DNA from 2 places in the Cobetia sp. 2AS genome. Region 1 is predicted to be linked to the other one. Evidence: predicted binding sites of a transcription regulator. Region 1 holds the regulator's gene; the other holds the start of a gene.
What was found. The regulator sigma-54, encoded in region 1, starts transcription at its own class of promoters, with help from an activator protein. The targets are predictions, from matches to a motif close to TGGCACNNNNNTTGCTNT.
Positions count from the first base shown of each region.

Region 1 (5,750 bases):
CCCAGCTCGCGGTGACGCAGGCGCACCTCAGGCAGGCGCTCGGCGAAGTAGCTCGCCAGCTGCTCGCACAGGTAGACGCTGCGATGCTGGCCGCCGGTGCAGCCCACGGATACCGTCAGGTAGCTGCGATTGCTGTCCTGATAGGCGGGCAGCCAGCGTTCCAGCCAGCCGGCGATATCGTCATGCATCGCCTGGACGGTGGGGTAGCGCTGCAGGAATTCGGCCACGCTGTCGTCGCGACCGGTATCGCCGCGCAGATTGATGTCCCAGTACGGGTTGGGCAGGCAGCGGGCATCGAACACCATGTCGGCGTCGGTCGGCACGCCATGCTTGAAGCCGAAGGATTCAAAGGTCAGCGTCAGGTGGCGGGAGCTGTGCTGGGCGACCTGCTCGGTGATCCGCGAGCGCAGGTCGTGCACGCTCAGGTTGGTCGAGTCGATGACCAGGTCGGCCTTCTGGCGGATGGGAGCGAGCGTCTTCTGCTCGATCTCGATGGCCTCGGCCAGGGTGTGGTCATTGTCGCGCGTCAGAGGGTGACGACGACGGGTCGCCGAGTAGCGTTCCAGCAGCACTCGCGAATCGGTGGTCAGGTAGACGACCTGCACGTCCATGCCGCTCTGGCGGACGTTGTCGAGCAATTCGGGGAAGCGGGTCAAGGCTTCCGGCAGGTTGCGGGCATCGATGGAGACCGCGATGCGCCGACGCGCCGGGCTGTCCTTTTCGAGCTGATCGACCAGTGGCGCCAGCAGCATGCCGGGCAGATTGTCGATGGCATAGTAGCCAATATCTTCCAGCGCCTGGAGAGCGATGGATTTCCCGGAGCCGGAGCGGCCGCTGATGATCACGATCTTCATGAAGTGCTCTCCAAGGGCGAGGTCAACGTCGAAAGAATGCAGGGGTGGGGCAGAAGGCTGCCCGCTATCAGTGCGCTGTACGTCGGCCGATGGAAGGCCAGCAAGACGAAAGCCCGGACGATGTCCGGGCCTGTCATTCAGCGCGCCGGTAATTCGGCGATGGCTTGGGTCAATGCCTCAAAGAGTGCACGCTGGCTGTCTGCTTGGCGCAGGGCCGAGCGATTGGTCGGGGAATTGAGCAATTCCGCGACCTGCCCGAGCAGCGTCAGATGGGTCTCATCCGCTTCCTCAGGCACCAGCAGCACGAACAGCAGATCGATGGGTTCTCCGTCGATGGCATCGAAGTCGATGGGTTCACCGAGCTTCAGAAACGCAGCGATTGGCGTCTTGCAATGCGGGCTGCGTGCATGGGGCACGGCCACGCCGTGGCCAATGCCGGTCGACCCCAGTCTTTCGCGCCCGATCAGGCGCGAGAAGACTTCCTGGCTATCCAGGCTGGGAATGTTCTGTGCGATGAAGGTGCTGAAGAATTCAAGCACCCGCTTCTTGCTCCCCCCGGGGACACCGTAAAGCGTGCGCTCGGGGGGAAGGATCTGATCAAGTGTCATGGCGGAAGGTCAACGGGTCCCGGTGCCCTGAGAGCGAGCCTGGGACTTTTCCTTGTGTTTGACCAGCTGGCGATCCAGCTTGTCGGCGAGCGCGTCGATGGCAGCGTACATGTTGGGGTCTTCTGCCAGGGCGTGGAGGTCAGCGCCTGCCGCATGCAAGGTGCAGGCAGCCTGCTGGCGCTCCTTCTCGATCGACAGAGTCACCTGAACATTGGTGATGTTGTCGTAATGCCGTTCGAGGCGAGCGAGCTTCTCGTTGACGTAATCGCGGAGAGGATCGGTAAGTTCCACATGATGCCCGGTGATATTCACTTGCATGGACACGCTCCTTTATCCAGCGGGTTGCCATTCAATTGTAACCCTTTTTGACTACGAGCAAACCCTGATCGGACGCTCTGCAACAGGCTTGACGGCCACCGTCTGGCGATGTTTTCGCACCCTTGCCAGTGGCGTCAGATGTCGTGAGCGTCTGTACCGACAATGCCCAAGCTTTGCGCAAAGATCAACGCTGCGCTGCATCGTGGCTCAGTGCTTGTCTTCAACTCAGTGAGGGGTATCGGAGTGGACTTCAAGGGCACGTCTGGTGGGTGGTGCGTGAAAGACGCGCAAGAAGGCGGGTTTTCGTCGCCAATCCCTGCATGTACGTCACCTTTCAGGCGCTCCGATTGCGTGGAGCAAGCGGCGTTCCGGGAGGTTCACCGGGTGTCATCCAGGTGCAATACGCGCAAAAGTGACTTTAAAAACATGCGATTGACGGTGAATGACGCTGCCGTAACGGCGGTTTTTTACCGTCATCCTGCGCGCCGTCATGTGCCATGACGGGCAATTGGCGAGCGGTTGCCGGGATGACAGGGAACGCGACAGGCGTACCGCTGCCCGCGAAGTCAGAGGCTGATGAGCGGAAAATCCAGCGCTTGAGGTTGGCGGCGGCTGCCATTGTGGAGGTGAAAGCAGGGCATGGCAGCCGCAGGTGACGGGTCAGGCCAGACGCTTGCGCTCGCTGGAGGAGGGGATGCCCATCGCTTCGCGATACTTGGCCACGGTACGACGTGCGACCTCGATGCCATCGCTGGCGAGCAGATCGACCAGCCGCGAGTCGGAGAGAGGCTTGCGGGCCGGCTCTTCCGCGATCAGCTTGCGGATGCGGGCACGAATGGCGGTGCTTGAGTGAGCGTCGCCATTGCCGCTGCCACCGACCTGGCTCGAGAAGAAGAACTTGAGCTCGAAGACGCCGCGCGGGGTGTGGATGTACTTCTGGGTCGTGACCCGCGAGATGGTCGATTCGTGCATCTCGACCACTTCGGCGATGTTGGCCAGAATCAGCGGCTTCATGCCTTCCTCGCCTTGCTCGAGGAAGTCGATCTGGCGTGCCATGATCTCGCGGCCGACCTTGAGCAGGGTGTCATTGCGTGATGACAGGCTCTTCATCAGCCAGCGCGCTTCCTGCAGGTTGTCCTTGAGAAAGGTGTTGTCGGCGGACTTGTCGGCACGCTTGATCAGTGCGGCGTATTCCGGCTGGATGCGCAGCTTGGGCAGCGCTTCCGGGTTGAGCTCGACCTGCCAGCCATGCCGGGTATGGCGCACCAGCAGATCAGGGATCACGTAATCGCTGGCGGGCTCGCCCCAGGCGGATGCCGGACGCGGATCGAGCGCGCGCACCAGGCGGATGACGTGGTCCAGCTCGTCATCGTCAAGGCTCAGGCGCCGCTTGAGCAGCTTGCGATCATCGTTGCCCAGTGCCTCGAGGAATTGGCGTACCAGGCGGCGCGCCTGCGCCAGCAGCGGCAGATCATCCGGCAGCAGCGCCAGTTGCAGCAGCAGGCATTCGCGCAGATCACGGGCAAAGACGCCGGTCGGGTCGAACTGCTGCAGACGCAGCAATACCTGCTCGAGCTCGGAGGCCTTGAGGCCGGGCAGGCCCTGGCCACGCAGGCCATCGACCAGCTCATCGAGAGACAGGCTCAGATAGCCGGCACCGTCGACGGCATCGATCAGGCTCTCCGCCATCTGGCGTTCACGGCCATCGAGGTCGGTCATCGCCAGCTGCCAGCGCAGGTGGTCCTGCAGGCTCTCGACGCTGGTATTGCGATCGAAGTCCGGCCCTTCCTCGCTCCCGCTGCCACTGCCGGAGCTGGTCAGGCTACCGGCGTGGTCCTGGTAGAGGTCCGACCAGTCACTGTCGAGGGGGTATTCCTCGGGAATCTCGCTCGAGGAGTCGGCAGTGGAGATCTCGCTCGAATCCTGTGTCTCGACGACATCCAGCGACTCGTAGTCCTCGTCGAGCTCCAACATGGGGTTGGACTCGAGGGCTTGCTGAATCTCCTGACGCAGGTCGAGCGTCGACAGCTGCAGCAGCTGGATCGCTTGCTGGAGCTGCGGCGTCATGGTCAGCGAGGTGCCGAGGCGGAGTTGCAGGGTGGGTTTCATGGAGTCAGTCAATTCACGGCAAAGGAACGTGCTTACTACGCTATACCGTGACTCGGGGCACTGACAAGTGGTTGTCGTGAATATTCAAGCAACTTGCATGCCATGTTTCCACCAAGGTGGTATGGACGTCATGCATGCGTCTGATGTCAGACATGAAAAAGCCGCTACGCGATAAAATCACGCAGCGGCTTTTGAAGCTTTTGCCTCGCGAGGACTCAGCGCAGCCGCTGACCCTAGAGCGTGAACTCGTGACCCAGGTAGACGTCGCGCACCTGCTGGTTGGCCAGGATGGAGTCCGCGTCACCGTGGGCGATGATCTGGCCATCGCCGACGATATAGGCGGTGTCACAGATATCGAGTGTCTCGCGCACGTTGTGGTCGGTGATCAGCACACCGATGCCACGATCGCGCAGTTGGCGCACGATGCTCTTGATCTCGCCCACCGAGATGGGGTCGACGCCGGCAAAGGGCTCATCGAGCAGTACGAAGTCCGGCTCGGTGGCAAGCGCCCGGGCGATCTCGACCCGTCGACGCTCACCACCGGACAGGCTCATACCGGCGCTGGCGCGGATGTGCGTGATGCTGAATTCCTCGAGCAACTCTTCAAGGCGTGCCTTGCGGCCATTGCGATCCAGGTCCTTGCGGGTCTCCAGAATCGCCATGATGTTGTCGGCCACCGACAGCTTGCGGAAGATCGACGCTTCCTGCGGCAGATAGCCGATGCCGGCGCGTGCACGCTGATGCATGGCGGCAGCGGAGAGGTCCTTGTCATCGATGGAGACGTTGCCGGCATCGGCGCGCACCAGTCCGACGATCATGTAGAACGAGGTCGTCTTGCCGGCGCCGTTGGGGCCCAGCAGGCCGACGATGTCGCCTTGGCGGATCTCCAGCGAGATGTCCTTGACCACCTTGCGGCCCTTGTAGGCCTTGGCCAGATGGCGAGCGCTCAGCGTACGCGGAGTAGCAGCAGTCATGACTCAGTTTTCCTTGCTGGCATTGGTGCCGCGCGGCGTCAGGGTCATGTGCACGCGACCGCCTTCGGTCTGCTGTGCCGTCTTGCTGTTGTTGGCGTTCACCTGGCGCTTGTCGAGGAAGTACTCCACGTAGCCGCCTTCGAAGGTGTCATCGCCTTTCTCGAGACGCGCATTGCCGACCAGCTCCACGCGGCGCTCCAGCGCATGGTAGCGGATGGTGTCGGCCCAGCCCTTGACCAGCTTCTCGTCGGGTGCGGGTTGCTGTTCCAGGTAGGCACGCTTGCCGGTGGCCTTGACCAGCGAGATCTCGCCGCTGCCGGCGCGACTGATATCGACGCGGCTGGCATCGAGTTTCATGCTGCCCTGGCGCATTTCCACCTGGCCGGTGTAGGTGGCGGTGCCGGCCTTGTCATCGAGCGACAGGGCGTCCGCGGCGATGTTGATCGGCTGGCTGGCATCGCTGTCCAGCGCCATGGCGGCCGGGGCGAAGGTGGACATACCCAGTGCCAGGCAGAGCGCCATGACACCGCTGTTGAGGGTCTGGCGACAGGCCGTCAAGGGCTTGCGAGTCGTGGAAGTCATGGTGGCTCCTTGGCATGACGGGGTCGCCGCCCGAGCAATGATGCCATCGAGCGGCAGAGAAGAAGGTGTTGCGGCGCGGGTCATGGCGTGACGGCCAGCCCGGCGGGTTCATTCACCGCTGGCAGGCGCTGCCTCGAAGGTGCTGTTGACGCGCCCATCATCGGAGGTGGTGCTGTCGGTGGCCGAGTCGATGCGCTCGGCTTCCTTGCTGGCCTCGCTCTGGCCTGTGCCGGGTTGCAGGACGCTGCGAACACGGCCCTGCAGCACGGCGGAATCCTGTGAGAGGTCGGCGCTGAAGCTGTCGC
Region 1 is NZ_JARWKQ010000001.1:128,133-133,882, forward strand. It holds gene rapZ (RNase adapter RapZ) at 1-854, opposite strand, end outside; gene QD356_RS00555 (PTS sugar transporter subunit IIA) at 992-1,462, opposite strand; gene raiA (ribosome-associated translation inhibitor RaiA) at 1,472-1,780, opposite strand; gene QD356_RS00565 (RNA polymerase factor sigma-54) at 2,441-3,889, opposite strand; gene lptB (LPS export ABC transporter ATP-binding protein) at 4,123-4,863, opposite strand; gene lptA (lipopolysaccharide transport periplasmic protein LptA) at 4,867-5,445, opposite strand; gene lptC (LPS export ABC transporter periplasmic protein LptC) at 5,554-5,750, opposite strand, start outside.

Region 2 (5,750 bases), on a different contig from region 1:
TACGGGCTCTACTGCCATCATGACGACGTGCCGGGTTCCTTCGTCGCCTTCGAGCTGCTGCCGGACTATCTGGAGGGGCTGGGCGGTGAAGTGCAGTTTCCCGATACCTTCTCTGAGCTGGGTATCTGAGCAGCCCTGAGCGATTGGTTTTGATCAGCAACAGGCAACTCGGCGTTGCGTGACCCTTGAAACAGCAAGGCTCCCGCTCCATGTCATGGGTAACACCACGTGACAGCCTGCGCGTGATGGCAGCTGTCGCGTCATTCCGACCGATGATTTAAGGAGAGACATCATGAAGCTCAAGACTCTGGGTAGTTCGCTGATGATTGCCATGCTCGGTCTCGGTGGCCTGTCGCTCGCCGGTTGCGAGGACGAAGGCCCGATGGAGAAGGCCGGTGAGAAGATGGACAACGCCGTCGAGGAAGCCGGTGATAGCGTCGAGAACGCCACCGATAGCTGAGGCTCGGCTGCCAGCGCTGCGATGAGTCGCCGCTGACCTGAGCTGTCATCAGACACAAGAAGGCCCCGCCTCCCATGAGGCGGGGCCTTCTTGTGTCTGGCTCGGGGAGAAAGCAATCCGCTTATGCCGAGGCGGGCTGCTGCTCGCTCTGCTGCTTGCGGTCCGCGACGGCGGCGTCGTAGGCGCGGCTTTCCTCGGCTTCAGTGGCGGCGCTGAAGCGCACCAGCAGCGCGAACAGCGAGATCACGATCACGCCCATGCCCAGGTACATCAGGCCTTCCTGGTAGGTCAGCTCTTCACTGCGGAACAGGAAGCCCGCGGCGACCGCGCCCGCGTTGCCGCCCGCGCCGACGATGCCGGCGACCGCGCCGAGTGCCTTGCGATTGACGAAGGGCACGATACCGAAGGTCGCGCCTTCCGCCATCTGCACGAAGAGGCTGAAGACCAGCATGATGCCGATGGCGACTGCGAGGGTTTCCATCTGGGCGAAGCCGACCAGCGCCACGCCTTCACACAGCAGCGCGATGAACAGCCAGCGCACGCGGCCCTTGAGGCCGGACTGGCGCGCGAACAGGTCGGAGAACACGCCGCCCAGGGTGCGGGCGAACAGGTTCATCAGGCCGAACAGGCCCGCGATGAGACCAGCGGTGGCGAGATCGAGATCGAAGTGGTCGAAGAAGTAGATGGCGGCGACGTTGTTGATGGTCAGCTCGACCCCGAAACAGGCGCCATAGACGAGGAACAGGGCCCAGACGCGAATGTCGCGTGCCGCCGCGCCGAAGGTGGCGCGCATGCTGTATTCCTTCTCGGCCTTGGGCAGCTCACCACGCTCACGCAGCTCGCTGAAGTTGCCGTCCGGCGCATCCTGGGTGAAGAAGTAGTAGGCGATACCGGTCAGGAACAGCACGATGCCCGGCACGACCATCGCCAGACGCCAGCCCAGGGTCTGCTCGACGCCCAGCATCAGCAGGCCGGCCATCACCAGCGGCATCAGCATCTGAGTGGTGCCGCCGCCCAGGTTGCCCCAGCCCGCGGTGGTGGCGTTGGCGGTGCCGACCACGTTGGGTCCGAACATCACGGAGGTGTGGTACTGGGTGATGACGAAGGAGGCGCCGATGGCACCGATGGCCAGACGGGCCAGGAAGAAGGATTCGAAGCTGTCGGCGAAGCCGATGCACATCACCGGCAGCGAGCCGAGGCACAAGAGCCAGGTGTAGGCCTTGCGTGGCCCGATGCGATCACACAGCACGCCGATGGCGAGGCGCACGATCACCGTGATGGCGACGGAGGCGATGATGGTGTTGCCGATCTGGGTCTTGGTCAGGCCAAGGTCGTCACGCACCACGGCCATCAGCGGCGCGATGCCGAACCAGCCGAAGAAGCAGACGTGGAAGGCGAACCACGACATGTGGAAGGCGCGCATTTGCGGGGTGTTGAAGCTGAACAGCCGAATGCGGCTGGCCTTGTTGCGGATATCCATGAGTGGGCTCCTGATTCAGCGTCGGTGCCGGGCACGAAGTCAGGTGTGCTCGGCGAGTGGTCGAACGGCTGTGAATGAACGACAGCAAGGGCGCCTCGTCATTGAGGGGCCTGGTTCGACGCACTCGTACTCCGAAGAGCCTGGTCCACGTCATGGATAGCGATGGCAGCAGTCGGTGATGCCATGGTTGCCGGCAGCAGAGCGTCTGTGCGGCAAGTGACAGGAACAAAGCAAGTAGCGCGCCAGTTGCGGGGGTGTGGGCGGGACAAGTCCCAGAAGATCAATGGCTTGGCGAGGGCAGTAGGTTGGCACGCGCAGGCGGTGTCTCGGGCTGGAGGCGCGCTCGATGCGCGCTGGCGGTGCGTCATCGAGGCGCGAGGTACCAGTCTGGCGCACGCGACTGGCGCTGGGAGGGTCGGGCAGGCGCGTGCCTCATTGCAGTGCAGCGACGCTTTCGGCTCGGCCGCTCTGAAGGCCTTTGGCCGCAAGGTTGCACCAGATTGCGGCACGAATCCTGCTTGGGTGTACGGCAAGTCTCATGCCCGACCCAAGGAAACCTGACATGCCCGTGACCGTGCTGATCGTCGATGTCCGCAGTGAGCGCTCCGCCGCGCTGGAGCAGGCGCTATTGAGCGCCGGCTTCGAGGTGGCGCTGCGCGTTGACGAGCACGAGGACCTGCACGCGCTGGTCGAGCAGCATCAGCCCGATGCGGTGATCATCGACGCCGACCTGCCCAGCCGCGACACCCTGGAGCATCTCGGCCAGCTGGGGCGACGCTATCCCAAGCCGATGATCATGCTGGCCAGTGAAGATGCCCCGGACCTCGTGCGTGAGGCGGCCGGCGCCGGTGTCTCGGCCTATGTGGTGGACCACGTCATGCCAGCGATGGTGCGCAGCATGGTCGAGGTCGCCATCACCAGCTTCGAGGCGCACCGTGCGCTCAAGGGGGAGCTCAACCGTACCCAGACCACATTGGTGCAGCGGCGCAGCGTCGATCGTGCCAAGGCCGTGGTGATGGAGACGCGTGGGCTCAGTGAAGATGCCGCCTACCAATACCTGCGCAAGACCGCCATGAACCGGCGCCTGGCCCTGCATGAGCTGGCCGATGAGCTGCTCAAGGCCGCGCGTCGGCGCTGAGCCGGTCGCCGTACTGTCCTTCTCTCTCGATCGTTCAAGAGGTGTGCGTGATGCCCACAGATGTACCCCTGAATGGCCATCAGCTGACGCTGGGCCTGATGCCACTCAATGATGCCGCGCCCTTCGTGGTCGCTGAGCAGTTGGGGCTTTTCCGCGAGGAGGGGCTGGCGGTGACACTCAAGTGGCAACCCTCGTGGGCGGCGTTGCGTGATGACCTGCAGACCGGCGTGCTGCAGGGCGCGCAGATGCTGGCACTGATGCCGCTGACCTCGACCCTGGGCCTGGATGGCCGCGCCACGCCGGTGATCAGTGCCATGACACTGAATCTGGGCGGCAACTCCATCACGCTGTCGCGCGCGCTGATGGCCACCCTCGGCGAGGACGGCCACGACCTCTCCAGCCCGTTGCAGGTCGCGAAGGCGCTGGCGGCGCATGTGCACCAGCGCAAACAGCGCGGCGAGCCGCTGCTCAAGCTGGCCAGCGTGCACCCGTTCTCCTCGCATCGTTATCTGTTGCGCTACTGGCTGGCGGCGGGCGGCATCAATCCGGACCGCGACGTCGAGATGCGCGCCGTGGCGCCGCCGCTGATGGCGGCGCAGCTGGCCAGCGGTGCGCTGGATGGCTTCTGTGTCGGTGAGCCCTGGAACAGTCTGGCGGCGGCGCAGGGCATGGGGCAGGTGGTGGCGGGCAGTCACGATATCTGGCGCTTCGGGCAGGAAAAGGTGCTGGGCGTGCGCGAGGACTGGGCGGAGCAGCATCCGCTGGCGCATCAGGCGCTGATTCGCGCGCTGCTCAATGCCTGCGCCTGGCTGGACCGCCCCGGCAATCGGGACAGGGCCGCCGAGTGGCTGCACGACGAGGGCATGCCGGAGGTGCCGATGAGCGTGGTGACGCGCGGGCTGGAAGACGTCGATGTCGAGCAGTCGGTGGAGGAGTTTCAGCAGCACAATCCCGGCTGGACCATCTTCCATCGCTACGCAGCCAACTTCCCGTGGCGTTCCCAGACGCGCTGGTACATCGCCCAGATGCAGCGCTGGGGGCATCTGCAGGGCTTCAATGACGAGGATCTCGAGGCGACGCTGACACGTTGTGTGCGCCCGGATCTTTACCGCACGGCGGCCCGCAAGCTGGGCATGGTGGTGCCGGTGGCGGATGAGCGCAGTGAAGGCACGCATCCGGTGCCCTGGTGGCTGAGCGGCGAGGCGGGCCAGGTGCCGATGCCGGCGGATGGCTTCATCGATGGTGCGGTCTTCGAGTGATGTCGCGGGCGCGGTCCTTGCCGATCCGCGCTGGCGCGGGATTGCACAGCACTTGCAGAGAAGTCGTCGTCCTTGCCGGATGGCAGGGCAAACCTGACGGCTCAGACATGTTGGCAGTGCGGTTGTGATATTCTCATCGCACTGCCAGCACCGCGTCAGGGGATCGCATGACCACTCGCAAGTCTCAGATTCGCAAGGATAATGTCGGCCGCATCCTGCTCGCCGCCGAAAAGATCTTCGCTCTCAAGGGCTATGTCGGCGCCAGCATGGTCGATATTGCCGCCGAGGTAGAGCTGCCCAAGTCCAATCTGCATTACTACTTCAGCACCAAGGAAGCGCTGTATCGGGCGGTGCTCGATGGCCTGCTGGCGCTGTGGAAGGAAGATGCGCTGTGCTTCGAGGCCTACGACGACCCGCAGCTGGTGCTCTCCACCTACATTCGCGCCAAGATGATGCACTCGCGCCAGCGCCCCTATGGCTCCAAGGTGTGGGCCAGCGAGATCATGCAGGGCGCGCCGGTGCTGGGCGAAGAGCTGACGGTGTGGCTCGACGAGTGGGCCGAGATGAAGAAGTCACGCCTGCGCCAGTGGATCGGCGAGGGCCGCATCGACAACATCGATGCCTCCGCCTACCTGTACATGATCTGGGCCAGCACCCAGCATTACGCCGACTTCGACCACCAGATCGCGGTGCTCAATCAGGGCAAGGCGCTGAGTGATCGGGAATTCGAGCAGGCGGTGCAGAACGTGACGCGGGTGCTGCTGAAGGGTGTCGGTTTGTCCGCCTGAGTCAGCAGGTGACTTCATGATTTAATTGTCATTAAGCTAATCATGGTTATCATTGGTGGGGCATCAAGCCAATGAAAAATGGGCTGCCATTGCTGGCAGCCCCTTTTTTTGGTTCCCATCTATTGCTACCTGCATCCCGCGATCAGGTATCAGGCCGCGCGATGCGGATTGCGTGGGTCCTCCATCCAGTTCATGTACGGCTTGCCGGTGTCCTGCACTTCCATGGTGATGCAGTCCTCAACCGGGCAGGTGATCTCGCACAGATTGCAGCCCACGCAGTCGGCGTCCTTCACCTCATAGCGGGCGGTGCCGTTGTCCTTGGCCAGATGCATGATGGCCTGGTGCGAGGTGTCCTCGCAGGCGATATAGCAGCGTCCGCAGCCGATGCACTTGTCCTGGTCGATGCGGGCGATCACCTGGTAGTTCATGTCCAGCTGCTTCCAGTCGGTGGTGTTGGGCACCGCCGCGCGCGAGAACTCGTCGATACGCTGATAGCCCTTGCTGTCCATCCAGCGCCCCAGGCCGTCCTTCATCTCCTCGACGATACGGAAGCCGTGCAGCATTGCCGCCGTGCACACCTGCACGCTGCCCGCGCCGAGGGCGATGAATTCCGCGGCATCCTCCC
Region 2 is NZ_JARWKQ010000003.1:254,155-259,904, forward strand. It holds gene QD356_RS11000 (GNAT family N-acetyltransferase) at 1-129, shown strand, start outside; gene QD356_RS11005 (hypothetical protein) at 293-460, shown strand; gene QD356_RS11010 (NarK family nitrate/nitrite MFS transporter) at 582-1,940, opposite strand; gene QD356_RS11015 (ANTAR domain-containing protein) at 2,503-3,078, shown strand; gene QD356_RS11020 (CmpA/NrtA family ABC transporter substrate-binding protein) at 3,129-4,337, shown strand; gene QD356_RS11025 (TetR/AcrR family transcriptional regulator) at 4,505-5,125, shown strand; gene preA (NAD-dependent dihydropyrimidine dehydrogenase subunit PreA) at 5,275-5,750, opposite strand, start outside.
Region 2: the regulator sigma-54 is predicted to act here: its motif matches at 2,444-2,461, upstream of QD356_RS11015 (ANTAR domain-containing protein).